3 regions of the Microbispora sp. NPDC046933 genome follow, and region 3 is predicted to be linked to each of the others. Evidence: predicted binding sites of a transcription regulator. Region 3 holds the regulator's gene; each other region holds the start of a gene.
What was found. The regulator HrcA, encoded in region 3, represses chaperone genes, less so after heat shock. The targets are predictions, from matches to a motif close to TTGGCACTCTCNNNNNGAGAGTGCCAA.
Positions count from the first base shown of each region.

Region 1: the regulator HrcA is predicted to act here: its motif matches at 5,207-5,233, upstream of groES (co-chaperone GroES).
Region 2: the regulator HrcA is predicted to act here: its motif matches at 6,210-6,236, upstream of groL (chaperonin GroEL).

Region 1 covers NZ_JBEYWW010000001.1:529,654-539,517, forward strand. Annotated here, with positions in the region: gene ABZ857_RS02245 (helix-turn-helix domain-containing protein) at 536-1,540, shown strand; gene ABZ857_RS02250 (DUF5319 domain-containing protein) at 1,624-2,001, shown strand; gene ABZ857_RS02255 (hypothetical protein) at 1,962-2,177, opposite strand; gene ABZ857_RS02260 (sigma-70 family RNA polymerase sigma factor) at 2,174-2,800, opposite strand; gene groL (chaperonin GroEL) at 3,113-4,738, opposite strand; gene groES (co-chaperone GroES) at 4,806-5,120, opposite strand; gene ABZ857_RS02275 (NAD-dependent epimerase/dehydratase family protein) at 5,396-6,256, opposite strand; gene ABZ857_RS02280 (MarR family transcriptional regulator) at 6,379-6,954, shown strand; gene ABZ857_RS02285 (methyltransferase domain-containing protein) at 7,085-8,293, shown strand; gene ABZ857_RS02290 (hypothetical protein) at 8,450-9,388, shown strand; gene tsaD (tRNA (adenosine(37)-N6)-threonylcarbamoyltransferase complex transferase subunit TsaD) at 9,445-9,864, opposite strand, start outside.
Region 2 covers NZ_JBEYWW010000020.1:21,020-30,883, forward strand. Annotated here, with positions in the region: gene ABZ857_RS25325 (MFS transporter) at 318-1,478, opposite strand; gene ABZ857_RS25330 (trehalose-6-phosphate synthase) at 1,622-3,046, opposite strand; gene ABZ857_RS25335 (sigma-70 family RNA polymerase sigma factor) at 3,150-3,701, shown strand; SAM riboswitch class I at 3,798-3,937, shown strand; gene thrC (threonine synthase) at 3,952-5,226, shown strand; gene ABZ857_RS25345 (MoaD/ThiS family protein) at 5,272-5,547, shown strand; gene ABZ857_RS25350 (cold-shock protein) at 5,804-6,004, shown strand; gene groL (chaperonin GroEL) at 6,344-7,966, shown strand; gene ABZ857_RS25360 (GNAT family N-acetyltransferase) at 8,039-8,467, opposite strand; gene ABZ857_RS25365 (AAA family ATPase) at 8,464-9,864, opposite strand, start outside.
Region 3 covers NZ_JBEYWW010000004.1:97,025-106,888, reverse strand. Annotated here, with positions in the region: gene ABZ857_RS06870 (glycoside hydrolase family 18 protein) at 1-578, opposite strand, end outside; gene hemW (radical SAM family heme chaperone HemW) at 697-1,917, shown strand; gene ABZ857_RS06860 (DUF3097 domain-containing protein) at 1,914-2,714, opposite strand; gene ABZ857_RS06855 (hypothetical protein) at 2,733-3,380, opposite strand; gene hrcA (heat-inducible transcriptional repressor HrcA) at 3,577-4,590, shown strand; gene dnaJ (molecular chaperone DnaJ) at 4,591-5,727, shown strand; gene ABZ857_RS06840 (16S rRNA (uracil(1498)-N(3))-methyltransferase) at 5,737-6,471, shown strand; gene ABZ857_RS06835 (lipase) at 6,475-7,674, opposite strand; gene ABZ857_RS06830 (hypothetical protein) at 7,827-8,495, opposite strand; gene ABZ857_RS06825 (SigE family RNA polymerase sigma factor) at 8,492-8,971, opposite strand; gene ABZ857_RS06820 (histidine triad nucleotide-binding protein) at 9,217-9,561, shown strand; gene ABZ857_RS06815 (PhoH family protein) at 9,615-9,864, shown strand, end outside.

The sequences.
Region 1 (9,864 bases), on a different contig from region 3:
CCAAACCGCATCCGGCGGACCTGTCAAGAGGGATGGCACAAAAAGTGGGGGGACCGGCTTCCGGTCCCCCCACTTCCCCGCGTCGTGCCCGCCACGCCCGTCGAGCCCCCCTCCGCGCCCGGCAGACGGGGCGTTCCCGGCTAACGCTGGGTCAAGAATGCGTCACGCAGCGTCCACATGCAATGGCGTAACGTGCAACTGCACAAAGATGCATTTCCTGTCTTTCGAAACTTCGGCCGAAACAAATGCGAACCCTCACGTCCATACAAAAGCCGCCACGTTCGGCCGTACCAAATGTGCGAACGGGACGGACAGCGCGGAAAATCCGAGCTATTCTCGCGACCCGAAGCGAGGCGGCGATGAGGCGGAAGCCGACGCGCCGAACGCCGGGAAACGTTTACGCCCAGGGACCGGTGAGCCGGTGCGTCAGCGCGCCCGACACGCCCGGCGCGCTCGGTGCGGCGCGACCAGCGCGGTGCCGTCGGCTCCGTGCCACCAGCGCCGTGCGACCAGTGTGACCACCGACGGAGCGAGCATGAGTACGACGCGCAACGCCGCCTCCCAGGCCGACCCGTTCGAAAGCCTCGGCCTCTCCCCCGACCAGGCCGCCCTCTACACGGCCATGCTGCGGCTGCACCGCGCCACGCTCACCGAGCTTGCCGAGGCGGTGGACCGGCCCGCCGAGGACGTGCTCGACGCCCTGGACGGGCTCGTACGGATCGGCGCGGTGAACCGGCGGCGGGAGGAGTTCCTCGCCCGGCATCCGGCCGCGGCGATCGGGCGGCTGGTGGCCGAGAGGCTGGACCGCATGGCCCGGGAGACCCGCCAGATCGACGAGGTGCTCGCCGCGGCCGGGCGGCTGTCCCATCACTACGACGCGGGCCGCGACTGGCGCAGCGGGCGGTTCTCGGTCGAGCCCGTGAGCGGCGCGGACGAGCTGTGCGAGAGCGTGATCGGCCTCGCTTTGCAGGCGCCCCCCGCCGAGCTGGTCATGGCCGTGCCGGACCGCCGGACCATGGCGCGGTTCGCGGACGGGTACGGCGGCCAGTGGATCCAGGCCGCCGTGGACGGCATCCTGCGCGTGCGGATGGTGGTCGCGCTCGACGCCGTGTCCGCGCCCGCCATGCGTGAGGTGTGCGCGCGGTTCGCGGCGGCGGGCGCGGGGCTGCGCGCCCTCGACGCGGTGCCGAGCTGGTTCTTCGCGCTCGGCGGCGACACCGCCGGGCTGCCCGCCGAGTGGGGCGTCTCGCTGCCCGAGCACTCCTACAACTGCTACCTGGTCCACGCCCCGGTGGCGGCAGGGGCGCTGCGCGCGCTGTTCGAGGAACTGTGGGCCAGGGCCGCGCCGATCTCCCCGCACAACAACGCGCTGCAGGTGCTGCGGCTGGCCGCGCACGGCCTGTCCGACGACGCCGTCGCCCGCCACCTCGGCATCTCCGTACGCACGGTGCGGGCCAGGTTCGCCGAGGCGATGTCGGAGCTGGGAGCCCAGTCCCGCTTCCACGCCGGGGTCGAGGCCGCCCGCCGCGGCTGGCTGTGACGTCCGTGCCCGGGCCGCGGCCCGACCAGCAGATGAGGCGCACTTATCCGCGTGGAGGGGGCCGTGGTCATAAGGTGGGATGCGTGCTGGAAGACGTCCCCCGCGACCCGTTCGCGGATGACCCCAACGACCCCGCGGCGGAGCTTGGAGCGCCCGACGACGTGGAGCCGCTGACGCTCGCCGAACGCGACGAGGCGCTGACCGATCTCGCCGACGTGGAGGTCTTCCGTTCGCTGCTCGAACCCCAGGGGGTGCTCGGGCTGGTCCTCGACTGCCCGGAGTGCGGCGAACAGCACTACTTCGACTGGGACCTGCTGCGCGGCAACCTACGCCAGATGATCGACAACGGCCGGCCGCAGGTCCACGAGCCGGCCTACCAGCCCGATCCCGCGGACTACGTCAGCTGGGAGTACGCCCGGGGCTACGTGGACGGAGTGATCGACACGGAGGAGAGCCGCTGACTGTCCACGTCGGCCACGAGCGCGCCGAGCAACCGGACGGCGGCGTCCGTGCCGCCGACCGGATCGCGGCGGGCGAGCGCGTCGAGGACGGCGTCCGTCCGCATTACGTCGCCCTCCACGTCGGCATCGCCGTACGACCCGAGGTGGCGTGCCGTACGACGACGTTTCGTGGTCACGCAATCGACTCCAGCTCGGCCAGCTGCCGGAGCCTGGCGAGCGCACGATGCTGCGCGACCCGGACGGCACCTGGAGACATGCCGAGTACATTACCCGTCTCCTCGGCGGACAGGCCCGAGACCACCCGCAGGATGAGGAGCTCGCGCTGCGTGTCCGGGAGCCGGGCGAGCAGGTCGCGGGCGTGCTGCGCCTCGATGTAGCGCACCACCGTCTCCTCCGGCCCGGGGCCCTCGTCGGGCCCGTCCGGCAGGTCCTGCGTCGGCACGGCCGAGCGGACCGAGCTACGCAGGGCGTCGGCCACCTTGTGCGAGGCGATGCCGAAGACGAACGAGGCGAACGGGCGGCCCATGTCGCGGTAGCGCGGCAGCGCCGACAGCACCGCGATGCACACCTCCTGGGCCACGTCGTCGGCGATGTGGTACTGACCGGACACTCGGCCCAGTCGAGCCCTGCAGTAGCGGACCACCATCGGGCGCAGATGTCCCAGCAGTGATTCGATCGCGGTGCGATCTCCCTGTACGGCAAGGCTGGTCAGTTCCCTGAGGTCGGGCTCATCCGATCTCGTCGCAAGCCTTACCCCAGTTGCGGCGTCGGCGACGCATCCCTCGGTCACGTTAGGCATGATGCCCGTCGCGATCGTTCATGTCGTCATGGTTAACGGCTACGGATTGGTCACATTGACGCGTCGATAACGTTCGGTAATCATCTGATCACCCGACCGTTGGAACATTCCAACCAGAATGCCCAAAAGGATGGATATACGACTGACGGCTTGACAGTGAAAAAGAAGCATGCCGGTCGTTCCCATTGCCGGCGTCCCGGCTCCGCCCCGACGGCTCGTCCGCGCCCGGAACGGGCAGGGCCGGAAAAGCGGTGCGCCCCGCGGTCCGCCCTTGCGGGCGGGCGCGGGGCGCGATGCGCGGAAGGCGCGGAATCAGTGGCCGTGACCGTGGCCGTGGCCGTGACCGCTGTTGGCGGCCGGAGCCTCCTCCTCGGGCTTGTCCACGACGAGGGCCTCGGTGGTGAGCAGCATGCCGGCGATGGACGCGGCGTTCTGCACGGCCGAGCGGGTCACCTTGACGGGGTCGATGACGCCCTGGCCCACCAGGTCGCCGTACTCGCCGGTGGCGGCGTTGAGGCCCTCACCGGCGTTCATCGCGGCGATCTTGGTGGTGACGACGTACCCCTCCAGGCCCGCGTTCTCGGCGATCCAGCGGGCGGGCTCGATCAGCGCCTTGCGGACGATCGAGACGCCGGTGGCCTCGTCGCCGATCAGGCCCAGGTCGTCGAGCTCCTTGGACACGTGCACGAGCGCGGAGCCACCGCCGGAGACGATGCCCTCCTCGATCGCGGCGCGGGTCGCGGAGATCGCGTCCTCCAGGCGGTGCTTCTTCTCCTTCAGCTCCACCTCGGTCGCGGCGCCGACGCGCAGCACGCACACACCGCCGGACAGCTTCGCGAGACGCTCCTGGAGCTTCTCACGGTCCCAGTCGGAGTCGGACTGCTCGATCGCCACCTTGATCTCGCGGACGCGGTCCTCGATCGCCTGGGCGTCGCCGGCGCCGTCCACGATCGTGGTGGTGTCCTTGTTGACCACGACGCGGCGGGCCGTGCCGAGCACCTCGAGGCCGACGTGCTCCAGCTTGAGGCCGACCTCCTCGCTGACGACCTGGCCGCCGGTGAGGATGGCGATGTCCTGCAGCATGGCCTTGCGGCGGTCACCGAAGCCGGGCGCCTTGACGGCGACAGAGGTGAAGGTGCCGCGGATCTTGTTGGTCACCAGGACGGCCAGGGCCTCGCCCTCGACGTCCTCGGCGATGACCAGCAGCTGGCGCTTGCTCTGGGCGACCTTCTCCAGCAGCGGCAGGAAGTCCGCGATGGAGGAGATCTTGCCCTGGTGGATCAGGACGTAGGGGTCCTCGAGGACCGCCTCCATCCGGTCGGGGTCGGTCACCATGTAGTGCGACAGGTAGCCCTTGTCGAACTGGAGGCCCTCGGTGAACTCCAGCTCCAGGCCCATCGCGTTGGACTCCTCGACGGTGATGACACCGTCCTTGCCCACCTTGTCGAACGCCTCGGCGATCAGGCCGCCGATCTTCGCGTCCTGCGCGGAGATCGTCGCGACGTTCGCGATCTCCTTCTTGTCCTCGACGTGGCGGGCGGTGCCGAGCAGCCGCTCGCTGACGGCCTGCGCGGCCTTGTCGATGCCGCGCTTGAGCCCGAGCGGCTGCGCGCCGGCGGCCACGTTGCGCAGGCCCTCGCGGACCATGGCCTGGGCCAGGACGGTCGCGGTGGTGGTGCCGTCACCCGCGATGTCGTTGGTCTTGGTCGCCACTTCCTTGGCGAGCTGGGCGCCCAGGTTCTCGTACGGCTTGTCCAGCTCGACCTCGCGAGCGATGGTCACACCGTCGTTCGTGATCGTCGGGGCACCGAACTTCTTGTCGATGACGACGTTGCGGCCACGGGGGCCGAGCGTCACCTTGACGGCGTCGGCGAGAGCGTTGACACCACGCTCGAGAGCGCGCCGCGCGTCCTCTTCGAACTCCAGGATCTTCGGCATTCAGGTCTCCTTGTGAGCGCGCGGAGCCCCGGGCGCGTTGTCCCGGGGCTCCGCAAGCCGGCGCGGCTTACTTCTCGATGATGGCGAGCACGTCGCGGGCCGAGAGCACCAGGTACTCCTCGCCGCCGTACTTGACCTCGGTGCCGCCGTACTTGCTGTAGAGGACGACGTCGCCCTCCTTGACGTCGAGCGGGATGCGCTTCTCGCCGTCCTCGTCCCAGTTGCCCGGACCCACAGCGAGGACGCGGCCCTCCTGCGGCTTCTCCTTGGCGGTGTCCGGGATGACCAGGCCGGAGGCGGTGGTCTGCTCGGCCTCAAGCGGCTGGACCACGATGCGGTCGCCAAGCGGCTTAACGGGAACCTTGGTGGCGGTCGTCACGATCGGACCTCCCCTTCAGATTGCGATGAATGAGCTGAAGAGGCGACCAGCGGCCTGCCGTCGCGGGTGTCAGACCTGTCTCGTCGCTGTTGGCACTCTCAGTGGGAGAGTGCCAACACGAAACAGTATGCAAGTGGCGCGTGACAGTCAACACGAACCGGCATCGCAGGTCAGACGTACCTCACGGCAACGCGCCCGCGATCGCCCGTTCAGCCGTCCGCCGCGCCGCCGTCACCGCCGCCCCTCCCGGCGGTCCGGCGCCCGCGTCCGCCGGACGGTCAGGCGCGGGAGGCGTACGAGCCGGAGCGGACGTCGTCGACGATGCCGGGGCGGCTCGGCCGCCAGCCGAGGACCTTCCTCGCGAGGTCGCCGCTCACCACCTGGCTCAGGGCCAGGCCCTCGGCGAACGGGCGGCCGAGCACCTCGCTCGCCTCGTCGATCCGCCACGGCACGGCCTTCCCCGTACGGCCGGCGGCCGCGGCCACATCGGCGACGCTCACCGCCTCCTCGGCGACGGCGTGGAAGAGGCTTCCCGGGGCCGCCTTCTCGATCGCGAGCACGAGCAGGTCCGCCAGGTCGTCGACGTGCACGGTCGCCCAGGTCGGCACCGGACCGCCCGCGTGGACGTAGCGGCCGTCCTCCTGCCCGGGGGCGGTGAGCACCGTGGGGATGCCGGCGCCCCGGCCGTACACGACGCCGGGCCTGACGACGACGCCGCCCGCGTCCAGCACGAGCCTTTCCACGCGCGGCCGGTAGCGGGAGGCCGTGATGGGGTTCACCGGCGCGTCCTCGCCCGCCGCCTCGGTCGTGGCGCCGAGAACCCAGACGCCGCTGGTGTAGACGAGCCGCGCGCCGCCGCCGGCCAGCGCCTCGATCGCCGCGACGTCCACCTCCTCGTCCCCGACGGGGCTGGCGGCGTGCACGACGACGTCGATGTCCGGCGTCACCGCCTTCCCGAGCGTCTCGGGTTCGTGGAGGTCGCCGTGTCGCACCTCACCGGGCACGGCGGCGTCGCGGGCCTTCGGCCGGACGAGCGCGACCACCTCGTGGCCGCGTTCTGCGAGGTGCTCCGCCAGCACCGCGCCGATGTACCCCGTCGCGCCGAGCACCAGGACCTTCATCTCTTTCACCTCGAACACTTCGATGTTTTACTGTTCGACGCAGAAGATAGCGCAGGCCTCGCCTACATTTCAACGTCGAAGTGTCGGTTACGATGACCGGTGGAGGAGGAGCGGCGGGGAGGACCCAGGCCGCGCGCGCTATGAACGACACCCTCGCGAACGACACCGCCGGCAACGGCGCCCCCAACCACGACACTCGCGGCCACGACACTCGCGGCCACGACGCCGTCGACCGGATCCTCGGCCAGTGGGCCCGGGTGCGCCCGGACGTGGACTGCTCGGCGATGGGGGTGGCCGGGCGGATCTCCCGCGCGTCCCGGCTGCTGGAGAAGGGCATCAAGGAGTATTTCGCCGGGCACGACCTGGAACCGTGGGAGTTCGACGTGCTCGCGACCCTCTTCCGCTCCAACCCCGATCATCGGCTCTGCATGAGCGATCTCGCCACGGCCGCGATGGTCAGTTCCGCGGCGCTCACCAACCGGGTGGACCGCCTCGTCGCCAGGGGACTGGTGCACCGGGAGGTCTCGCCCTCCAACCGCCGAATGGTCCTGATCACCCTCACCGAGGAGGGCCGGGCGGTGGTCGACGCGCTGCTGGAGGGCCACGTGGCCAACGAGGAACGGCTGCTGGCCGACCTCACCGACGAGGACCGGGAGCAGCTGTCCGGGCTGCTCTGCAAGCTGCTCACCTCGCTCGGCGACGTCGGCTCCCGCTGACCGCGGGCGCGGCCGCCCGGCCTTTCCGTTCCCGTCCGCTCCGGCCGGTCCCGGCCTCGGCGCCCGCCGTCGTCCACAGGGCGACGCCTCCGGCCGACGTACGTGCCGGGCAGGCGGTAGCGTCGCGGGCGTGGACCTGGACGCCTTCCGCATGCTGCTCGCGCCCGCCGGGCGCGGGGCCCTGGACGAGGCCGTGAAGATACTCGCCGACGGCGCCGATCCGGTGGCCGCCGCGAGCGCGCTCCGCCGGAGCCACCCGGCGGACCTGGCGGCGGCGGCGCTCACCCAGGCGTCGCTGCGGCGGCGGGCCGCGGCCAAGTTCGGCCCCGACGCCGCGGTCATGTACTTCACCCCGCACGGGCTGGAGCAGGCCACCCGCCCCGAGGTCGCCGCACACCGCGCCAGCAGAATCCGGGCCGGCGGAATCCAGGCTGCCGGGGAGTTCGAGGGCGGCCCTGCCGTGCTCGACGTCTGCTGCGGGATCGGCGGGGATCTCCTCGCGCTGGCGAGGGCCGGCTGCCCGGTGGACGCCGTGGACCTCGACCCGCTGACCGTGGAGATCGCCCGCGCCAACGCCGCGGCGCTCGGCCTGTCCTCCCTGGTCGACGTCCGCACGGGTGACGCCGCGCTGGCCGACCCCGGCGGATACGACCTGCTGTTCGCCGACCCCGCCCGAAGGGGGGCGAGGGGACGGACCTTCGACCCGATGGCGTACTCCCCCACGTGGCCGGTCGTGCTCGACCTGGTGGCCCGCGCCCCGGCGGCCTGCCTGAAGGTGGCCCCCGGCATCCCGTACGAGTTCATCCCGGAGGGCGCCGAGGCCGAGTGGGTGTCGTACCGCGGCGAGGTGAAGGAGGCGGCCATCTGGACCGGGGTGGGGGCGGGCGGCCGCCGCGCCACGCTGCTGCCGTCCGGGGCCACGCTCACGGCGTCCGGCGCGGAGGCGGAGACCGGGCCGGTGAGCCGCTATCTCTACGAGCCGGACGGCGCCGCGGTGCGGGCCCACCTGGTGGCCGAGGTCGCCGCCCTGGTGTCGGGCCGGCTCCTCGATCCGCGGATCGCCTACATCACGAGCGACCGACTCGTACGGACGGGATGGGCGCCCTGCTACGAGGTGACCGACGTCATGCCGTTCTCGCTCAAACGGCTGAGAGCGGCGCTGCGCGAACGGCGCGTCGGCGCGGTCACCGTCAAGAAGCGCGGATCCGCCGTCGACGTCGAACGGCTGCGCAAGGATCTGCGGCTTTCCGGCGACAATTCGGCCGTGGTCGTGCTCACCCGCATCGAAGAACGGCCGTTCGCCCTGCTCTGCCAGCCCATGACCAGCGCGGACGGGTGAAACCGCAACAATTCACCGGCAATTACCGCCTTTCTCATTCCACGCCTGATGGCCGCGGGCCAGGGCCTAAAGTTGGCCGTCGGGCGTGCCGCCTGTTCGTTCATCTGCGCGAGACCGGGCCGAACCGATGTTTCGGCGAGTGAAGGAGCATTCTCGGTGGAGCATTCCAGCCACAACCTCCTCCAGGCGGGCAGCCAGACCGCCATCTCCGACCGGATGCGCGAACTGCTCGCCCGGGCGGCGCAGGACCACGTCTACGAGCAGCGGACGCAGGGCGCCGTGCTCGACGAGATCCGCCAGCGGCTGGAGGGCATGGAGTGGCTCCTGCGCGAGGTGCGCGAGCGCGAGCTGGGCGGCCTCGGCGCCGCGCTCGAGATGATCACCCAGCGGCTCGACGACATGGCGGCCAAGCCGCCCGATTGGGCGGAGGGGCTGGCCCAGCACGTGGAGCTGCTGCGCGACCACGTGGACGAGGTCGGCGGCCGGACCCAGGGCCTCGCCGACCGGATGGCGGACTTCGCGCACCGGCTCGGCAAGTTCCAGGGCGGGATGGAGGCCGCCGCCGGGCGTTTCACCCGGCTCGACAAGGCCCTCGCCGCGCTCACCGAGCGCACCGAGCGGCTGGAGGCCGTCGTCATCGAACGGCTTGACTCGGTCGGGAGCCGGATCGAGGCGGTGGAGAGCGGGGTCGAGGCGGTCGGCGAGCGTGTCGGGAGCCTGCCCGCCGATCTCGGCATCGGGGAACTGCGCGGCACCGTGGCCGGCCTCGGTCACGCCGTCGAGGGCATGGACGCCAGGGTGACCGCGCTGGGCGCCGGGGTGGGGGACGTCGCCGCCGGCGTGGACGAGATGAGCACCACCATCGCGGGCATGAACGCCGACCTCACCCTGGCGGCCGGGGCCGTCGTTCCCCTCGCCGAGGCGGTGCGCAGCAGGCCGGACCGCGAGCAGATCGCCGAGACCGTCTCGGACGCGGTCACCCGCGCCATGGAACCGGCCCGCGGCGACGTGGCCCGGCGGCTCGCCGCGCTGGAGGAGACCATGCTGGCGCTCGCCGAGGTCCTCCTGCGCCCCGCCCGCGGCCACACCGACTGAGAGCCGCGCCCGCCGCCGCGCGTCGCGATGGACACCGGAGGCGAGCGGGGCGGCGATCAGACGTTGACGACGGTGATCGGGAGCGACGAGTCGGCCGGGATCTCCAGAGTGGAGGGCTTCACACCCGCCCCCACCAGGTCCGCGCCGAGCGCCGCCACCATCGCGCCGTTGTCGGTGCACAGGCCGGGCCGCGGCACCCGCAGGCGCACCCCGGCCGCGTCGCAGCGCTCCTGGGCCAGGGCCCGCAGCCGGGAGTTGGCGGCCACGCCTCCCCCGATCAGCAGGTCCTTCACGTCGTAGCGGGCGCACGCCTGCAGGGCCTTGCGGGTGAGCACATCCACGACCGCCTCCTGGAACGACGCGGCGACGTCGGCCACGGGCACCGCCTCGCCCGCCGCCTGGCGGGCCTCCACCCACCGCGCCACGGCCGTCTTCAGGCCGGAGAAGGAGAAGTCGAGGGTTCCGTCGTCGTACTT
Region 2 (9,864 bases), on a different contig from region 3:
GCGGTGCCGCCGTCCACCGGGCGACCGCTTATGAAACGCCTTCCGCCCCCGACGCGGGCCCAGCCGCCGGCTGCCCGCTTGCCTTCCCGGTCCAGTACGGGAGTTGGTCTGGTGGTCGGCGGGTTGTGGTGTTGGGCGCTCGGATCGGCCCGGCTCTGCCGCCACTGCTCCATGACCTGCCGGAAGGGCGAGCCCCCCACCGTGGCCGACATGGCCCGCAAGATCACCGCAGCCCTCGACGCCGCGTGACAGGACGTCCCGGAGTTCCCTGAGAGTGGTCGCCGGACCGGAACGAAGGGCACGTTCCTGGCGCCGATTCAGGAACGCGTCCTGGAAGCGGCCACTCCGCCCGCGGCCATCGCGATCAGGGCGGGCGCGAGCAGGAACGCCGTGTGCGTCCCGAAGCCGTCGCCCAGCGCGCCGAGCACGAACGGCCCGCTGCCCGAGCCCATGCCCGCCCAGATCGAGGCCGTGCCCGACGCCTGGTCCGGCCGGCCTCCCGACACCTCGATCATGCGCGTCAGGCCCATGGGGAACTGGACCGAGATGCCGAGCCCGCTGAGCGCGAGCCCGGCGTAGCAGACCGGCGCCGAGGTCCCGGTCCAGAACAGCGCCCAGCCCGCCAGGGTCACCACGAGCGAGCCCAGCAGCATCGACCCCGGCGCGAAGCGCAGGGCCAGCCGGGCGCCGCCGAACCGGCCCACGGCCATGCCGGCCAGCATCGCGGTCAGCCCGGTCGCCGCCAGGCCGGGCGACAGCCCGGTCCGCTGGGAGAGCAGCTCGGCGGCCCACAGGTTGAAGGCGAACTCGATGGCCACGCAGCACAGCAGGACCGCTCCGGCGACGTGGAAGCGCCAGCCGTACGGGAGTCTGCTGGAGGTCGGGGAAGGCGACGGCGGCGGGGCGGGCACCGGCGGCACCCAGACCCGGCCCATGAGCAGGGCCAGCAGGAGGGTGGAGGCCACCGGCACGAACAGCGCGGGCCGCCAGCCGACCGGCGACTCGGCCACCACGCTGAAGGCGTAGGTGGTGGCGATTCCGGCGGTGACGGCGACCGCGTTGGCCTCGCTGATGACGGCCGCCCCTGCCGGGCCGTGGTGGTCGCTGAGCACCGCCATCATCACGTACAACGCTGTCGAACCGCAGGCGCCGGCGAGCGTGAAACCGGCCAGGGTGAACGGGAGCGCGTGCCCGAACGCGACGAGGAGCACCCCGGCGTTCATCCCGGTCAGGCCGGCCCAGGTGACGACGCGGCGCCCGAACCGCCTGGTGAGTGCGGGCAGGGCCAGCCCGCCACCGATGCCGCCGAGTGCCATCCCGGTGCCGTGCAGCCCGGCGACGGCCTGGGACACGCCGAGCTCGGCGCGCAGGAGGGGCATGGCGGCGGACAGGCCGTACAGGTAGGTGGCGAAGGTGGCGAGCTGGAGATAGATCAACCAGGTGGGGCTGTCTCTGGTGACCTTTATGTTGCGGTCCAAAACCAGGCAAGGGTAGCGCAGCAGATCATTCGGGACGAGAGCCGATCACCCGGTGCGGCGACCGGCGTGGCGGTCAGCACGCTGCGCCGGCCGGGTCAGCACACCTGCGGCCGGCCGGGGTCAGCCCACTGCGTCGGCCCGGGTCAGCGCAGCGCGGTGAGCTGGTCCTCGAACCAGCGCTGGGGCGGCAGGGCGGTGGCGGCCTCCCGCAGCCGCAGGCCACGTGTGAGCCGCTCCTGCTCCGGCAGTGTCAGCGCCTCGTGCAGCGCCGCCGCCGTGCCGGACACGTCGTACGGGTTGACGAGCAGCGAGTCGGCTCCCAGCTCGGCCGCCGCGCCCGCCTCGCGGGACAGCACCAGCGCGCACCGGGGCGACAGGATCGGGCCCTCCTTGGCCACCAGGTTCATGCCGTCCCTGATCGGGTTGACGAGCAGGACGTCGGCCAGCCGGTAGGCGGCCAGCGAGCGCGGGTAGTCGTCGTTCACGTTGAGGATCAGCGGTTCCCAGTCCTCGGTCGCGTACTCGTCCTCGATCTCCTTGGCGCAGCGCTGCACGGCCGCCGTGTACTCGCGGTACTCCGGCAGGTCGTGCCGGGAGGGGTAGGCGAACGCGAGGTGGACGACCCGGCCGTGCCATTCGGGATGGGCGGCCAGGAACTCCTGATAGGCCCGCAGGCCGCGCACGATGTTCTTGGACAGCTCGGTGCGGTCGATGCGCACGATCAGCTTGCGGTCGCCCACGAGGTCCCTGATCACGGTCATGTGCGACTCGACGTCCGGCTCGGCGGCCCGGGCCAGCAGCGCCTCGCCGTTCACACCGAGGGGGTGGACGCCGATCCGCGTGGTCCGCCCGTCGTACGTCACCGTACGGGCGGCGTGGTCCACCCTGGCCCCGAGCAGCGTTTCGCAGCAGTCCATGAAGGCGCGGGCCCAGCGCGCGGTGAGGAATCCGGCGTGGTCGGCGCCGAGGATGCCGGTCAGCACCTCCGCCACGACGTCCCCGGGCAGCAGCGCGAAGTATTCCGGCGGCGCCCAGGGCGTGTGCGAGAAGTGGGCGATGCGCAGGTCGGGCCGCTCGACCCGGAGCATCGCCGGGGTCAGCGTCAGGTGGTAGTCCTGCACCATGACGCGCGCCCGGTGCGCCGCCTCCTCGGCCAGGGCCAGCGCGAAGGCGCCGTTGTACGTGCGGTACGACTCCCACTCGCGCCGGAACCGCGTGCCGAACTCGGGGGCGAAGGGCGTGTTGTAGAGCAGGTGGTTGACGAACCAGAGGGTCGAGTTGGCCACGGCGTTGTAGGCCCGGTGGAAGACCGCGGGCGGGATGTCCAGCATGCGGATCGGCCCCGTCTCGAAGGCCCGGTCGAGCCGCCCGGCGGGCGCCTGACGGACCGCGCCCCGGTCGCCGTCCGACAGCGCCGCGCAGACCCACAGGACGTCGGTGCCCCTGACCACCTCGGACAGGCCGGAGACGAGCCCGCCCCCGCCTCTGCGCATGGTCAGGCCGCCGTCTTCCGACAGCGTGAAGGACACCGGGCCCCGGTTGGACGCGATCAGAACGGTGCTGCTCATCTTGGGGTTCCCTCGATCAGAGCGGGCGCGCATGCCGGAAGATTAATAAAAGCCGACCTCTGTCAATAGGATGTCAACCGATCGCGGGAGGGCTGGATACGGCATGGCACTGGACGATACGACCGAGGACCTGGCCCGATCGGCTGCCCAGGGGGACCATCGCGCGCTCGGCGAACTGCTGCGGCGCATCGAGCCCGACGTGTTGCGGCACTGCGAGCGGCTTCTACCGTATCGGCAGGACGCCGAGGAGGCCGCGCAGGACACGCTGCTCGCCGTGGCGCGCAACATCGCCAGGTTCGAGGGGCGGGCCAAGTTCAGCACCTGGCTGCACATCGTGACCGTGAACTGCGCCAGGACCACCTACCGCTCGCTCAAGCGGCGCTCGTCCGAGCAGGCGGAGGAACTGCCCGAGCAGCGTCCCGATCCCCGGCGGGTGAGCGTCATCGCCGGGTCGCGGCTCGACCTGCTCGACGCGATGGAGGCGCTGGAGGCCGAGCGGCCCGACCTCGCCCAGGCGCTCGTGCTGCGCGACATCTGCCAGCTCGACTACGCGGAGGTCGCCGATCAGCTGAAGATCCCCCTCGGGACGGTCAAGTCCCGTATCCACCAGGCGCGCAAGTACGTGCAGAGCGCCCTCGGCGAGGCGTACGGCTGATACGAATCGTCTCGCCATGCGAGACGTCGGAACGGACACCGGGGACGCCGGGGTACAGTGCTAGGGACCTTCCTGCGAAGGTCGCACAACTGAACATGCTCATCCAGAGGGGTGGAGGGACCGGCCCTGCGAAGCCCCGGCAACCTCCCCGGTGTCGCACTCGTGCCCACGAGGCCCGGCCGGGACAGGTGCCAATTCCGGCTCGCGGCCAGGGTGGTCGCGAGCGAAGATGAGGGAAAGGCCTCGCTTCATGGCGCACACCAGCACTGCCGCTAACACTGCCGCGAACCCCGTCGAGTTCGGCCCCGCCACCGGTCTTTCGTGTCGCGAATGCGGCGCTCTCTACGACCTCGGCCCGATCTTCGCCTGTACGGAGTGTTTCGGCCCCCTTGAGGTGGCGTACGACTTCGGCGAGGTTCGCCGGGAGGACATCGAGTCCGGACCGGCGAACATCTGGCGGTACCGCTCCCTGCTCCCCGTTCCCGCCGGCGTGGCGGCCAAGCCCAACCTCCAGCCCGGCTGGACCAAGCTCGTGAAGGCCGACAGGCTGGCGGCCGAGCTGGGCCTGCGGTCGCTCCACGTCAAGGACGACTCCGGCAACCCGACCCACTCCTTCAAGGACCGGGTCGTCGCGATCGCGGTCGAGGCCGCGCGCAACTTCGGATTCCACACCCTGTCGTGCTCCTCCACCGGCAACCTCGCCGGCGCGGTGGGCGCCGCCGCCGCCCGGGCCGGCCTCGACTCCTGCGTGTTCATCCCCGCCGACCTGGAGCCGGCCAAGGTCACCATGGCGGCGGTGTACGGCGGCCGCCTGGTCGCCCTCGAGGGCACCTACGACGAGGTGAACCGCTTCTGCTCCGAGCTCATCGGCGATGAGCTGGGCGAGAAGTGGGGCTTCGTCAACGTCAATCTCCGGCCCTACTACGCCGAGGGTTCCAAGACGCTCGCGTACGAGATCGCCGAGCAGCTCGGCTGGCGGCTGCCGGACCAGATCGTCATCCCGATCGCCTCCGGCTCGCAGCTCACCAAGATCGACAAAGGCTTCCGTGAGCTGATCAAGCTGGGGCTGGTCGAGGAGCGGCCCTACCGGATCTTCGGCGCGCAGGCCGAGGGCTGCGCGCCGGTCTCCCGGGCGTTCAAGGCCGGGCAGGACGTGGTGCAGCCGGTGCGGCCCGACACCATCGCCAAGTCCCTGGCGATCGGCAACCCGGCCGACGGTCCGTACGTGCTCGACATCGCCAGGCGGACGGGCGGCGCGGTGGAGGACGTGAACGACCAGGAGGTGGTCGAGGCGATCCGCCTGCTGGCCAGGACCGAGGGCGTCTTCGCCGAGACCGCGGGCGGCGTCACGGTCGGCGTGCTGCGCAAGCTGGTGCGCGAGGGCCGTCTCGACCCGGACGCGGAGACCGTGGTGCTGAACACCGGCGACGGGCTCAAGACGCTCGACGCGGTCGCCGAGCACGCCCGCCCCGCCGCCGTCATCCGTCCCTCTCTCGACGCCTTCCGTGCGGCATTCGCCAACTGAAAGCGTTTCAAAAGGCCCATCGGCAGTAACGAAAGCGAGTGAACAATGAGCGTTTCCGTGCGGATTCCGACGATTCTCCGGACGTACACCAACGGCGCCGCGGAGGTGAGCGGGGAGGGGGGAACGCTCCGCGAGGTCCTCCAGAAGCTGGACGCGGACTACCCCGGCATCGGCGGGCGCATCCTGGACGAGACGGGCAAGATTCGGCGTTTTGTCAACGTCTACGTCGGGGAAGAGGACGTCCGATTCGCCGAGGGTCTGGACACTGCCACGCCGGACGGGGTGCAGATTTCGGTCATCCCCGCCGTCGCCGGAGGCTGAGCCGCCGCGGCGGGGCCGCGCACCTGACATGCGCTTCTATCGCGTGAAGAAGCATGTGATGCCATGGCAAAAGGTGCAGCTCTCAACTATTCAACAGCAAAGTGAATATTCTTCGATCCCGCTTTGAGCGAACGCCAAGTAGTAGTTTGCGGATTGACTCTGTTGTCCTACGCCTTGACACGGGTATGGTCGAGGACGATCGACAAAACCGGGGGCTTCTTGGGTGTGGTCCCCAGCCCAGCAAGAGGAGTCGGAAGTGGCGCAGGGCACCGTCAAATGGTTTAACGCGGACAAGGGCTACGGCTTCATCGCGGTAGACGGTGGGAAGGACGTGTTCGTCCATTACTCGGCAATCATGATGGACGGCTACAAGGCCCTCGAGCAGGGTCAGCGGGTTGAGTTCGACATCACGCAGGGTCAGAAGGGCCCGCAGGCGGAGGCCGTACGGGCCGTCTGATCTCGTCATCGACCTTGGAAGGCCCGGCACGCGGATTCCCGCGGGCCGGGCCTTTCGCCATGTTTCCCGCTTCGCTCGTCGGGGCGCTCTTGCCCGCCGGGTCGTGCCGGCCGCGCGCCTCTGGCTCGCTCATCTGGACATACCGTCCAAGCTGGTCAGGACGGCTTCCGCTTGCACTCCCAGGGGTAGAGTGCTAAATACTTGTTTGGCACTCTGAGGTCGAGAGTGACAACAACCGGGATCGGGGCGATGGGGCTCGCGCAGGGATAGCGGGTCCATGCCGTCGCGGGCGTCGGCTCGGTCCGTTGAAGACACCCTGCTACTGGGAGGTCTAGCCTAATGGCAGCCAAGATGATCGCGTTTGACGAGGACGCCCGGCGCGGTCTCGAGCGCGGTATGAACCAGCTCGCCGACGCCGTGAAGGTGACCCTCGGCCCCAAGGGCCGCAACGTCGTGCTGGAGAAGAAGTGGGGCGCCCCCACGATCACCAACGACGGTGTCTCCATCGCCAAGGAGATCGAGCTCGAGGACCCGTGGGAGAAGATCGGCGCCGAGCTCGTCAAGGAAGTCGCGAAGAAGACCGACGACGTCGCCGGTGACGGCACCACGACGGCCACCGTGCTCGCCCAGGCGCTGGTTCGCGAGGGTCTGCGCAACGTAGCCGCCGGCGCCAACCCGATGGCGCTGAAGAAGGGCATCGAGGCCGCCGTCGAGCGGGTCAGCGAGGAGCTGTCGAAGCTCGCCAAGGACGTGGAGACCAAGGAGCAGATCGCCTCCACCGCCTCCATCTCCGCCGCCGACACCGAGATCGGCGCCCTCATCGCCGAGGCGATGGACAAGGTGGGCAAGGAAGGCGTCATCACCGTCGAGGAGAGCAACACCTTCGGCCTGGAGCTGGAGCTCACCGAGGGCATGCGCTTCGACAAGGGCTACGTGTCCGGCTACTTCGTGACCGACCCCGAGCGCATGGAGGCGGTCTTCGAGGACCCGTACATCCTGATCGTCAACTCCAAGGTCTCGGCGAACAAGGACCTGCTGCCGCTGCTCGACAAGGTCGTGCAGTCCGGCAAGCCGCTGGTCATCATCGCCGAGGACGTCGAGGGCGAGGCCCTGGCCACCCTGGTCGTCAACAAGATCCGCGGCCTGTTCAAGTCCGTGGCCGTCAAGGCTCCGGGCTTCGGCGACCGCCGCAAGGCCATGCTGGGCGACATCGCCATCCTCACCGGTGGCCAGGTCATCTCCGAGGAGGTCGGTCTCAAGCTCGAGAACGCCACCCTCGACCTGCTCGGCCGCGCCCGCAAGGTCGTCATCACCAAGGACGAGACCACGATCGTCGACGGCGCCGGTGACGCCGAGCAGATCGCCGGCCGGGTCAACGAGATCCGCGCCGAGATCGAGCGCACCGACTCCGACTACGACCGCGAGAAGCTCCAGGAGCGCCTCGCCAAGCTGGCCGGCGGCGTCGCCGTCATCAAGGCCGGCGCGGCCACCGAGGTCGAGCTCAAGGAGCGCAAGCACCGCATCGAGGACGCCGTCCGCAACGCGAAGGCCGCGGTCGAGGAGGGCATCGTCCCCGGCGGTGGCGTGGCCCTGCTGCAGGCCGGCGCCAACGCGTTCGACAAGCTCGAGGTCAACGGCGACGAGGCCACCGGTGCCGCGATCGTCCGCAAGGCCCTCGAGGAGCCGCTGAAGCAGATCGCCGTCAACGCCGGCCTCGAGGGCGGCGTCGTGGTGGAGAAGGTCCGCAACCTCCCGGCCGGTGAGGGCCTCAACGCCGCGACCGGCGAGTACGTCAACATGTTCGAGTCCGGCATCATCGACCCGGCCAAGGTCACCCGCTCGGCGCTGCAGAACGCGGCGTCCATCGCGGCGCTGTTCCTGACCACCGAGGCCGTCATCGCCGAGAAGCCCGAGAAGGAGAAGGCCCCCGCCATGCCCGGCGGCGGCGACATGGACTTCTGATCCATCTGCCTGCTTCGTCTCAACGGAAGGGCGGTTCCCCCTCGGGGGAACCGCCCTTTCCCGTGCCATGCCTCAGGGGAGGCGCCTGACCCAGCGGGCGCAGTCGGTCTGCATCGTGTATCCCGCCGCAGTCCAGGCGTGGTGCGCCAGGGCGTTGTCGTGCAGGACCATCGCGTCCGCGCGGAACGCGCCGAACTTCCGGAACCGCTCCTCGGCGGCCCGGATCAGCCTCGATCCGATGCCCATGCGCCGGTGGGCCGGGTCCACGGCGAGCCGGTAGAGGTGGGCGCGCCAGCCGTCCCACCCGGCGATGAGCGTGCCGGCCACGCGGCCGTCGATCTCGGCGATGAGCAGCGCCTCGGGATCGCGCTCGATCAGGGCCACGACCTTGCCGGCGTCGTCGTGCCTGTCGGTGTTCTCGGCGGCCTCCAGCCAGAACCGCAGCACGGTCTCCACGTCGTCGAGCGCTCCGTGTCGGATGCGTACGTCGGGCAGGTTCATCGCAGTTCCTCGGGCAGGTCGCGGCTGTGCAGGACGGTCAGTGACGTTACCGCCCGGGTGAGGACCACGTAGAGGCGGGCGAGGCCGCGCTCCTCCGCCTCCGCGATCGCGGCCGGCTCGGCGACGATCACGTGGTCGTACTCCAGACCCTTGGCGAGCGTCGCCGGCACCAGCAGCACCCGGTCGTCGCCCGTCGAGTCCGGGCCGAGCACCGTGTGCGGCACCGCGGCGGCCTCCAGGGCCGCCGAGAGCGCGGGAAGGCCGGAGTCCGCCGCGATGACCGCGATCGAGCCCTCGTGCGCGAGGGCCTGCCGTACGGCCCCGGGAAGGGCGGCGGCGACGTCGGCCTCGCGGCGTACGGACAGAGAACCGGCGCCGGGACGCAGCGAGCGCGGCGGGGCGAGCTCCGGCGCGACGGAGGGCAGCAGCCGCGCGGCGAAGTCGAGGATCTCGCGGGGCACGCGGAAGCCGAGCGTGAGCTCGGTGACCTCGCCCGAGGGCTGGCCGAGGTGGTCGAGCACGGTCTTCCACGAACGCGCGGACCAGGGCGTGGTGCCCTGTGCGAGGTCGCCGAGCACCGTCGCCGAGCCGTTGCGGCAGCGGCGCCCGAGGGCCCGCAACTGCATGGCCGACAGGTCCTGCGCCTCGTCCACCACGAGGTGTCCCTGGGGCGGCGTCCGCTCGATCAGGTCGCCGAGCTCGTCCAGGAGCGCCGCGTCGGCGGCCGTCCACTTGGCCGACCGGTGCGACTTGTACGGCTTGCGCCACACGATGAGCTGCTGCTCCTCCGGCGAAAGGTCCGACCGGGCCGCCTTGGCGAGGAACTCGGGGTCCGACAGCAGCCGGAACAGCACCTGCTCGGGGGTGAGCTTCGGCCAGGCGGCGTCCAGGACGGCCTTGACCGGCTTCGACCGGGCCACCGCGTCCTGCACCCGGTCGTCGGGCGACTCGCCGCGCCGTTCCATCTGCACGAGCACGGCGTGGGCGAGCCGCTGGGCCAGGGTGGCGCGGCCGGGGCCGTACCTCGTCGTGCCGCGCAGCGAGGCGACGATCTCACGGACCTCGTGATCGGGCACCCGGTAGCGGTTGATGCCCTTGGTGAACAGCACGCCTTCGGCCGGCTTGGTGACGTGCAGCCACAGCGCCCGCTTGACGACCTCGGCCATGCGGGCGTCGCCCTTCACGGCCGCCACCGCGGGGTCCTCGGGATGGGCGTGGTCGCCCAGGACGCCGGCCACCGTCGTCTGGTCGACCTTCACCTCGCCGAGCGCGGGCAGCACCGAGGAGATGTAGGAGAGGAAGGCCCGGTTGGGGCCGACGATCGTCACGCCCGAGCGCGACAGCTTCTCGCGGTGGGTGAACAGCAGGTAGGCCGCGCGGTGCAGGCCCACGGCCGT
Region 3 (9,864 bases):
TCGTTGCCGGCGGAGCCGGGCCATTCCCAGTCGAGGTCGATGCCGTCGAACACGCCGGCGGCGGCGCCGGGGGGCAGGCCGGGCAGGTCGCCCTTGAGCCACAGGTCGACGCAGGAGGCGGCGAGCTTGGCCCGGGATTCGGAGGTGAGGACGGCGTCGGAGAAGTACTTGGAGCCGGTCCAGCCGCCGAGGGAGATGAGGACCTTGAGGCCGGGGTGGCGGGCCTTGAGTTTCTTGAGCTGGTTGAGGTTGCCCTTGAGCGGCTGGTCGTCGGTGTCGGCGGCGCCGTCGACGCTCTGCTCGGCGGGCACGGGGCGCTGCCAGTCGGCCCAGGGGTCGGCGGAGTAGCAGGTGCCCTCGGGGCCGACGAACCCGAAGGCGTAGTTGAGGTGGGTCAGCTTCGCGGCGGCGCCGCTGGCGTCCACGTCCTTCACGTGGAAGTTCCGCCCGTAGATTCCCCACTGGATGAAGTAGGCGACCCGCTTGTACCGCTCCTCGCCCGCACTCGCCTGGGCGGCGGACGGCACCAAGCCGGCCGTCAGGGTGGCGGCGACCGCCACGGCGAGGGTCCTTCTCATGAGCACGCCGGCCTCCCGAGCGCATTTTTTAGGAAAGTTTCCTGTAAATTGCCGCGATCGTAGACCGCGGTGATCAGGGCGTCAATGGCAGGGTGCGAGTGGCGGCAGACTGGAGAGCGTGCCTTCAGTGCTTCCCGACGGCGATCCCGTCCCCACGAGCGGCGAGCTGCCGTCCGGGGCCCTCGACGGGCTCGGCTCCCGTCCGTTCGGTTTCTACGTGCACGTGCCGTTCTGCGCGACGCGCTGCGGCTACTGCGACTTCAACACCTACACGGCCGCCGAGCTGGGGCCCGGCGCCGCGCAGCGGGACTACGCCGCCACCGCGGTCGAGGAGATACGGCTGGCCCGGCGCGTGCTCGGAGACGCGGCCCCGCCCGTGGAGACCGTCTTCTTCGGCGGCGGCACGCCGACCCTGCTGCCCGCCGCCGACCTCGTACGGATTCTCGACGCCATCGGCGAGGAGTTCGGCCTGCGGCCCGACGCCGAGGTGACGACCGAGGCCAACCCCGAGTCCGTGGACCCGGCCTACCTGAAGGAGCTGCGGGCGGGCGGGTTCACCCGCGTGAGCTTCGGCATGCAGAGCGCGGGCGAGCACGTCCTCGCCGTGCTCGACCGGCGGCACACCCCCGGCCGGCCCGCCGAGGCCGTACTGGAGGCCCGCGCGGCCGGGTTCGAGCACGTCAACCTGGACCTGATCTACGGCACGCCGGGGGAGAGCGAGGACGACTGGCGGGCCTCCCTGGAGGCCGCGCTGGCCGCCGGGCCCGACCACGTCTCGGCGTACTCCCTGATCGTCGAGGACGGCACCCGGCTCGCCGCCCGGATCCGCCGCGGCGAGCTGCCGATGCCGGACGACGACGTGGCGGCCGATCGCTACCTGATCGCCGAGGAGATGCTGACCGCCGCCGGACTGCGCTGGTACGAGATCTCCAACTGGGCCGCGGGCGACGAGGCCCGCTGCCGCCACAACCTGCTGTACTGGACCGGCGGCGACTGGTGGGGGGCAGGCCCCGGTGCGCACAGCCATGTGGGCGGCACCCGCTGGTGGAACGTCAAGCACCCCGCGGCGTACGCCGCCCGCCTGGCGGCCGGGGCCTCGCCCGCGCACGCCCGGGAGGTGCTGCCGGTGGAGGACAGGGCCGTCGAACGGGTCATGCTGGAGCTGCGCCTCGCCTCGGGCTTCCCGCTCGCCGGCCTCGCCCCCGAGGCGCGTACGGCGTGTGCGCGGGCCTTGGCGGACGGACTGCTGGAGGTGGAGGCGTTCAAGGCGGGCCGGGCCGTGCTCACGCTGCGCGGCAGGCTGCTCGCCGACGCCGTGGTCCGGGACCTCACGCCTTAGGCCGTCACGAAGTCGATCAGTTCTTCCACGCGGCCGAGCAGTTCGGGCTCCAGGTCGGCGTAGGTCGTGACCCGGCCCAGGATGTGCCGCCACGCCTCCTGGGGGTCCATCCGCCAGCCGAGGGCGGCGATCACGCCCTCCTTCCAGGGCACGCCGCGCGGCACGTCCGGCCAGGCGGGGATGCCGAGCGCGCGGGGCTTGACCGCCTGCCAGATGTCGACGAACGGATGCCCGACGACGAGCACGTCGTCCCCGGACACCCGGGCGGCGATGCGGCTCTCCTTCGAGCCGGGCACCAGGTGGTCCACGAGCACGCCGAGCCGCCTGCCCGGCTCGGGGCCGAACTCCTCGACGATGGCCGGGAGGTCGTCCACGCCCTCCAGGTACTCGACGACGACGCCCTCCACCCGCAGGTCGTGCCCCCAGATCTTCTCGACCAGCGAGGCGTCGTGGACGCCCTCCACGTAGATGCGGCTCTCCCTGGCGACCTGCGCGCGCAGGCCCTCGACCGCGATCGATCCCGAGGCGCTCCGCAGCGGCCCCTTCGGGCCGGCCTGGGGACGCACCAGCGTCACCGGTTCGCCTTCGAGGAGGAATCCGGCGGGCGTCAGTGGGAACACCCGCCGCCGGCCGAACCGGTCCTCCAGCGTCACGGCCTCCTTGTCGCAGGCCACCACCGCGCCGCAGAAGCGGCCCTCGGCGTCCTCGACCACGAGGTCGGGCTCGGCCGGGATCTCGGGGATCTGCCCCCGCCGTGGCCGCCGCCAGTCTCCGGAAAGCACGTCCCGCCCGTACATGCGGGGAACGCTAGCAAATCACGCCAGGCGGCGCCGGGCCGCGGAGCGGCGCGCGAGCACGACGATCGTCACGATCACCGCGGCCAGGAAGCCGACCGTGGGCAGCGCCAGCAGCGCGATCGCGCCGCCCACCAGCATGCCGACCCCGCCGACGAGCTGCTTGCCGACGCCGAACCGCACCCCGTCGCCCTCACAGGCGAGCTGGTAGGTGCCCGCCGCCGGGACGCCGGCCTCGAACAGCAATTCCCAGGTCGTGCCGTTCAGCGTGACGGACTGGGGGACGGCAGGCCGGGTCAGCCGCACCCGCGGGTCGGAGCCGTCGCCGAGCTGGCAGCGGACGTCGGTGGGCTGGTCGACGGCCGCGTAGATCGCCGGCGTGTCCGCGGGGTCGAGCGCGACGTTCACCGACTGCCCGCCGGAGAAGGTCGTCGTGGGCGCGGCGTCGCCGAGCGTGGAGAACAGGCCGCCGGCGAACCCGCCGACGCCCGCCACCAGCAGGACGACGAAGAGCACCCAGGAGAGGAAGATCCACAGCAGGCGGGGCCGGATCGGCCGGGATCCGCCGTACGGCGGGGGAAAGGGGTGCGGCATCCGCAAGGTCGCGTCGGCCGGGGGCATGGGGCGGGGCACCCTCATGGTCACATCGGGGATCTGGTTCTCGTGCATGGAACCAAGGGTCGACCATGCGGCTTGTGGTCGATTTGCAGCTCGCTTGTCCTGGTGCCCTGCGCTGTCTTGGTACCCCCTGCGCTGTCTTGGTACCCCCTGCGTTATCGCACCACGTGGGGTGGTAGCCGTACACTTGGCACTCGGGAACACAGAGTGCCAGAGTCGGTGTTTCCAGGCACAGGGAGGTGACACATTGCTCGACGACCGCAAGCTCGCCGTCCTGCGCGCCATCGTCGAGGACTACGTGTCCACCAACGAGCCGGTGGGGTCCAAGGCCCTGGCGGACAGGCACAACCTCGGCGTCTCCCCGGCGACGATCCGCAACGACATGGCGGCGCTGGAGGAGCAGGGATACATCACCCAGCCGCACACCAGTGCCGGCAGGGTGCCGACGGACAAGGGATACCGCCTGTTCGTCGACCGGCTGTCGCAGATCAAGCCGCTGTCGGGCGCGGAGCGCAGGGCCATCGAGACCTTCCTCGCCGGGGCCGTGGACCTCGACGAGATCGTCATGCGCACGGTGCGGCTGCTCGCGCAGCTCACCCGGCAGGTCGCGGTGGTCCAGTACCCCTCGCTCACCAGGTCGTCGGTGCGCCATGTGGAGATCGTCCCGCTCGCGGAGCGCCGGGTCATGCTGGTGCTGATCACCAACACGGGACGGGTCGAGCAGCGGGTCGTCGACCTGCCGGAGGCCATCGCCGACGACCGGATCGCGAACCTGCGCGCCGTGCTCAACGCGTGCCTGGACGGCTGCGGCCTGTCCCAGGTGCCCGAGACCGTGGCCGACGTTCCCGACCGCCTGCCTCCCGAGGACAGGCCGGCGGCGGCCACGATCCTGTCGGTGCTGCTCGAGACACTCGTCGAGCGGCACGAGGAGAAGATCGTCTTTGGCGGTACGGCGAACCTCGCCGCCGCCGACTTCAGCATCGGCCTGCGGGACGTGCTGGAGGCGCTGGAGGAGCAGGTCGTCCTCATCCGCCTGCTGGGGGAGACCCGCGGGCTGTCCGAACTGACCGTCCGCATCGGATCCGAGAACCCCTACAGCGGGCTGCGCGGCACCTCTATCGTGGCCGCCGGATACGGTTCGGGCGACAAGGAACTGGCCCGGCTCGGAGTGCTGGGCCCGACACGAATGGACTATCCGGTGACGATGGGTGCGGTGCGCGCGGTGGCGCGTTACGTCGGCCAGATCCTGGCGGGGTCATAAGTGTCCAACGACTACTACGCGACCCTTGGCGTACGGCGCGACGCCAGCCAGGAAGAGATCAAGAAGGCGTATCGCCGTCTCGCCCGTGAGCTGCACCCGGACGTCAACCCCGATCCGGAGACCCAGGAGCGGTTCAAGGAGATCAACCAGGCGTACGAGGTGCTGTCCGACGCGGGCAAGCGCCGCATGTACGACATGGGCGCCGACCCGTTCGCCGGCGCCGGCGCGGGTGCCGGGGGCGCCGGCTTCGGGGCGGGCTTCCCGTTCAGCGACATCATGGACGCCTTCTTCGGGTCGGCGGGCGCCGCGCGGGGGCCCCGCTCTCGCGCTCGCCGGGGCCGCAATGCCACCATCCGGGTCGAGCTCGACCTGGCGGAGGCGGCCTTCGGCACGACCAGGGAGATCGTGGTCGACACCGCCGTCGTCTGCGACGTCTGCCAGGGCTCCGGAGCGGCGGCCGGCACCCACCCCGACACCTGTGACATGTGCCACGGGCGCGGCGAGGTCTCGCAGGTGACCCGCTCGTTCCTGGGCCAGGTCATGACCTCCCGCCCCTGCCCCCAGTGCGGCGGGTACGGCAGCGTCATCCGGCACCCCTGCATGGAGTGCTCGGGCGAGGGACGGGTCAGGACCCGGCGCACGATCAAGGTCAGGATCCCGGCGGGCGTCGAGGACGGCACGCACATCCAGCTCGCCGGCGAGGGCGAGGTCGGCCCCGGCGGCGGCCCCGCCGGAGACCTGTTCCTGGAGATCGTCGAGCGGCCGCACCAGATCTTCGAGCGGCGCGGCGACGACCTGCACTGCACGGTCCACATCCCGATGACCGCCGCCGCGCTCGGCACCTCGATCACGATCGAGACGCTCGACGGCGCCGAGGAGATCGACGTGCGGCCGGGCACCCAGGCCGGCCAGGTCATCCCCCTGTACGGCAAGGGCGTCCAGCGGCTCAACGAGACCGGCAGGGGCGACCTGCTGATCCACGTGAACGTCGAGACGCCGACCAAGCTCGAGCCGCAGCAGGAGGAACTGCTGCGCGAGCTGGCGAAGCTGCGCGGGGAGGAGCGGCCGCCCGGCAAGTTCTCCCCGGGCCAGCAGGGCTTCTTCTCCCGCCTGCGGGACGCCTTCAACGGCCGCTGAGCTGATCTGATGAGTGTTCCCGTGTTCCTGTCGGACGCGGCAGGCCAGGCGGCGGGCACGATCGTCCTCGACGGGCCGGAGGGGCGGCACGCCGCCGCCGTACGCCGCCTGCGCCCGGGGGAGCGGATCGACCTGACGGACGGCGCGGGGCGGGTGGCCGAGTGCACGGTCACGGCGGCCGGCAAGGACTCGCTGACCGCCGAGGTGCTGCGCCGGTTCGAGGTCCCGCCGCCCCGGCCGAGGCTGGTGGTCGTCCAGGGCCTGCCCAAGGGCGACCGGGGTGAGCTCGCGGTCGAGATGATGACCGAGGCCGGGGTCGACGTGATCGTCCCGTGGGCGGCCGCCCGCTGCGTTACCCAGTGGAAGGGCGACCGGGCGGCCAAGGCCCTGGCCCGCTGGCGCGGCACGGCCCGCGAGGCGGCCAAGCAGGCCCGGCGCTTCCACCTGCCGGAGGTGACCGAGCAGGCCACGACCGCCGGGGTCCGCTCGCTCGTCTCCGCGGCGGCGTTCGCGGTCGTGCTGCACGAGGAGGCCGCCGAGCCGCTGAGCCGCCTGCCCCTGCCGGAGGAGCCGGGCGACATCGTGATGGTCGTCGGCCCGGAGGGCGGCGTCACCGAGGAGGAGATCGCCGCGTTGCGGGCCGCGGGAGCCACGCCGGCCCTGCTGGGGCCGACGGTGCTGCGCACCTCCACGGCGGGCGTGGCCGCGGCGGCCGTCCTGCTGTCCCGCTGCGGCCGCTGGTGAGGACTAGCCGAGGAAGCTCATCTCCGGGAACGCGGGGCTCGGCCCGTCGAACAGGCGGGTCGTGCGGCCCTTCAACTGCAGGTCGAGGAACGCGGCCACGTAGGCGCGCTGGGCCGCGACCGAGCGGACCGGGTCGACGGTTCCGACGATCTCGGACGGCGTGCCCAGGCGGTCCGAGATCCGCGGGACCAGCGCCTGCATGTCGGTGAAGGAGTAGTGCTTCGCTCCGGCGAGCCGCAGGTCGTGCTTCCAGCCCCGGCGATGCTTCCTGAACGTCACCCAGGAAGGGTCGTCGTGCTCGTCGGCGGCCAGTTGCAGGAACGGGGCGTCGAGGCCGCGCTCGGTCACCTCGCCGAAGAGCGAGCCGTCGAGGTTCACGCCCGCCTTCACCCGGTGGTCGGCGTACATCAGCCGCGCCACCGCCGCGCCGCCCATGGAGAAGCCCATGGCCGCCACGCGGGTGGTGTCCAGCGCCTTGACCAGCCGGGAGGGCAGCCCGGCCCGTCGCGCGGTGATCACGTCGAGGACGAACCGCAGGTCCGCCACCTTGACGTCGAGGGCCTTCATCGCGTCGTCCATGTCGTCCGCCCGCACCCTGGTCCGCTCCAGCCGCCCGCCGGGGAACTCGACGGCCGCCGCCTCGTAGGTGTGGTCCACGGTGACGACCACGTAGCCACGCGAGGCCAGGTCCTCCGCGGCGAGCGTGCCCAGCGAGCGCGGCACCATGTAGCCGGGGGAGTAGAGCACCACCGGGTAGCCGCCGGACCTGCGCCGCACGGGCGCGTCCAGGCGGGCGTGCGTGCGGGTCGCCGCCCAGTTCACCTGGCCGGGCCGTACGCCGAGGAAGTCGGGCGCCAAGGTGGCGTCGAAGTCGGCGGCGACCAGTGGCGGCAGGTGCGGGGACACCGGATGTCCCGGCGCGCGGGTGGCGGGATACCAGACGCTCACCATCACCTCCCGGTACGCCCGTCCCTTCACCCATGGGTCGGGACGTGACCGGTCCACCAGGCGCAGGGAGACCGTGCCGACCGGCAGCGGCCCCGACGGGGCGGGTAGGGAGAGCCGGATCCCGGCGACCGTCGAAACGCCCGGCGCCGTCGTCACAGCCACCGGCGCCGCGGACGCCGCCGGGACGGCGGCCACCATCGTGAGGGCCAGGGCCGCGCCGAGCGCGCCCGCTCGCCTCCGCCACATTTCAGGCATGTCTCGCCTCTTTCATCCTGATCGCTGTCAGTTGCGTGATCAGGATTCCAAGGAGGAGGCGCGACGCCCTCCGGCCGCGTGACGATCTCGCGGTGCGACCCTCGGTGATCGGGCGACCGCCCGTCATACTCCAGGATGACCGGCGGGCCGGGTCAGGGGGCGGCGGGCGTCTCGGTCGCCGAGTTGGGCGTGGCGGTCTCCGTGGGCGTCGGGCTCGGGGTGACCGCGGGCGCGGACGTCGTGGGCGGAGCCGTCGAGGGGCGGTGCGAGACCGAGGGCGTCACCACGGGCGGCTGCGTCACCGACGTCGGCGAGCACGTCGGCGGGAGGGCCGCGTCGGGCTCGATCACGCCCGGCTGGGAGGTGGGCGTGACGCAGGGATCGGACGGCGACGGCGACGGCCTGGCGCTCGTGCTCGTGCTGTGCGTCGGGGACGGGGTGGGCCGTGCGCGGGACGGGCTGGGGGTGACGGGCACGATCACGACCGGCCGTGAGGGCGCCAGGTTGGGCGGCCGGGTCACCGTCGAGGTGTCCCTCCTGTCCTCACGCTCGTCGCTGGCCGTGTCGATGCCCGTGGACTGTGCCACCTGGTCGCGCAGGCCGGGGACGGCCATCACGACCGCGCCCGCCACGAGCACGGCCCCTGCGGCGGCCGCTCCGACCCGCCACCACAGCATGTTCCGCACGCCGCGCAGGCCGCGCTGGTCGATGCGCCTGCGGATGATCTCGAGTCCATCGGGAGACGGCACGACCGAGTCCGCCTCCGCGCGCAGGGCACGGCGGAGCAACTCGCCGTACTCGTCGTCGGGCGGGAAGGTCATGAGAACTGCTCCAGTGCCATCCGTAGTGCGGCCATGCCGCGGGCCGTGTGACTCTTCACCGCGCCCTTGCTGATCCCCATCGCGTGTGCGATCTCGGCCTCCGACAGGTCGCCGTAGTATCGCAGCACCAGCGCCTCGCGCTGGCGGGTGGGTAAGCCGCGGAGCGCCTCGATGACGGCCGAGCGCTCCAGTTCACCGATCGCGCCGTTCTCCGCGCTCGGCGCGTCCGGCAGCCCCTTCGGCGCGTACTTCTCGACGACCGCGCGGTGCCGAAGCACGGAACGCGATCGGTTCACGACCGATTGACGCAGGTAGGCCAGTGCCTTGTCGGTGTCCCTCAGCCTGCGCCAGGCGCCGTGGATGGCGACGAACGCGTCCTGAACGACCTCTTCCGCGCTGGCCACGTCACGCACCAGCAGCACGGCGAGACGCACCAGTGACCGATAGTGAGCGCTGTAGAGCGCTGTCACGGCCATGTCGGCGTCCCATCCGACGGGCACCGTCCCCAACGACCTGTCGGCCACGAGGGTCTCGGTGGTCACATCGATAAGACGCTCGTCATCCCCGGGGGGTTTACGTTCTTCCGAATCATGAGGGGGCATGGCCCAGCGGTGTCCTCGCCCGACACTAGGGGGGTTTTCTGGGTGCAGTCTCGCACACTCACCCTAGCCGGGGGGATCATTGCAGTCATCAACTACCGCCAACGGCTAGGCTTTCGCGCGTGAGCGACTGCCTCTTCTGCAAGATCGTGGCCAAGGAGGTCCCGGCGGACATCGTCCTGGAGGCCGGGCGGGCGCTGGCCTTCCGCGACATCAACCCGCAGGCCCCCACACACGTCCTCGTCGTGCCCAAGGCCCATCACGAGAACGCCGCCGTGCTGGCCGCGGCCGACGACGGCCTGGCCGACGACCTGCTCAAGGCCTGCCACGCGGTGGCCGTACAGGAGGGCGTGGCCGAGACCGGTTACCGGATCGTGTTCAACACCGGGCCGGGGGCCGGGCAGACGGTCTTCCACGTCCACGCGCACGTGCTCGGCGGCCGAGGCCTCACCTGGCCCCCCGGCTGAGCGGCTAGCATGAAAGGGAACTAGGGAGGCGATCAGGGCCGCAAGGGCCGCCCATGTCCGAGTCACAGCACATCCACAAGACCCAGGCCAAGGTAGTCATCCCCGAGGGGCAGCCGATGGTCAGCCTCCTCGGGTCGGGTGACGAGCTGCTGCGGGTCATCGAAGGCGCCTTCGGCGCCGACATCCACGTGCGGGGCAACGAGATCACGATCACCGGCAGTCCCGAGGAGAGCGGCGTCGTCGTGCGCCTCTTCGAGGAGCTGGTGGAGCTGGTCGGCTCGGGTGCCGAGTTGTCCCCCGACG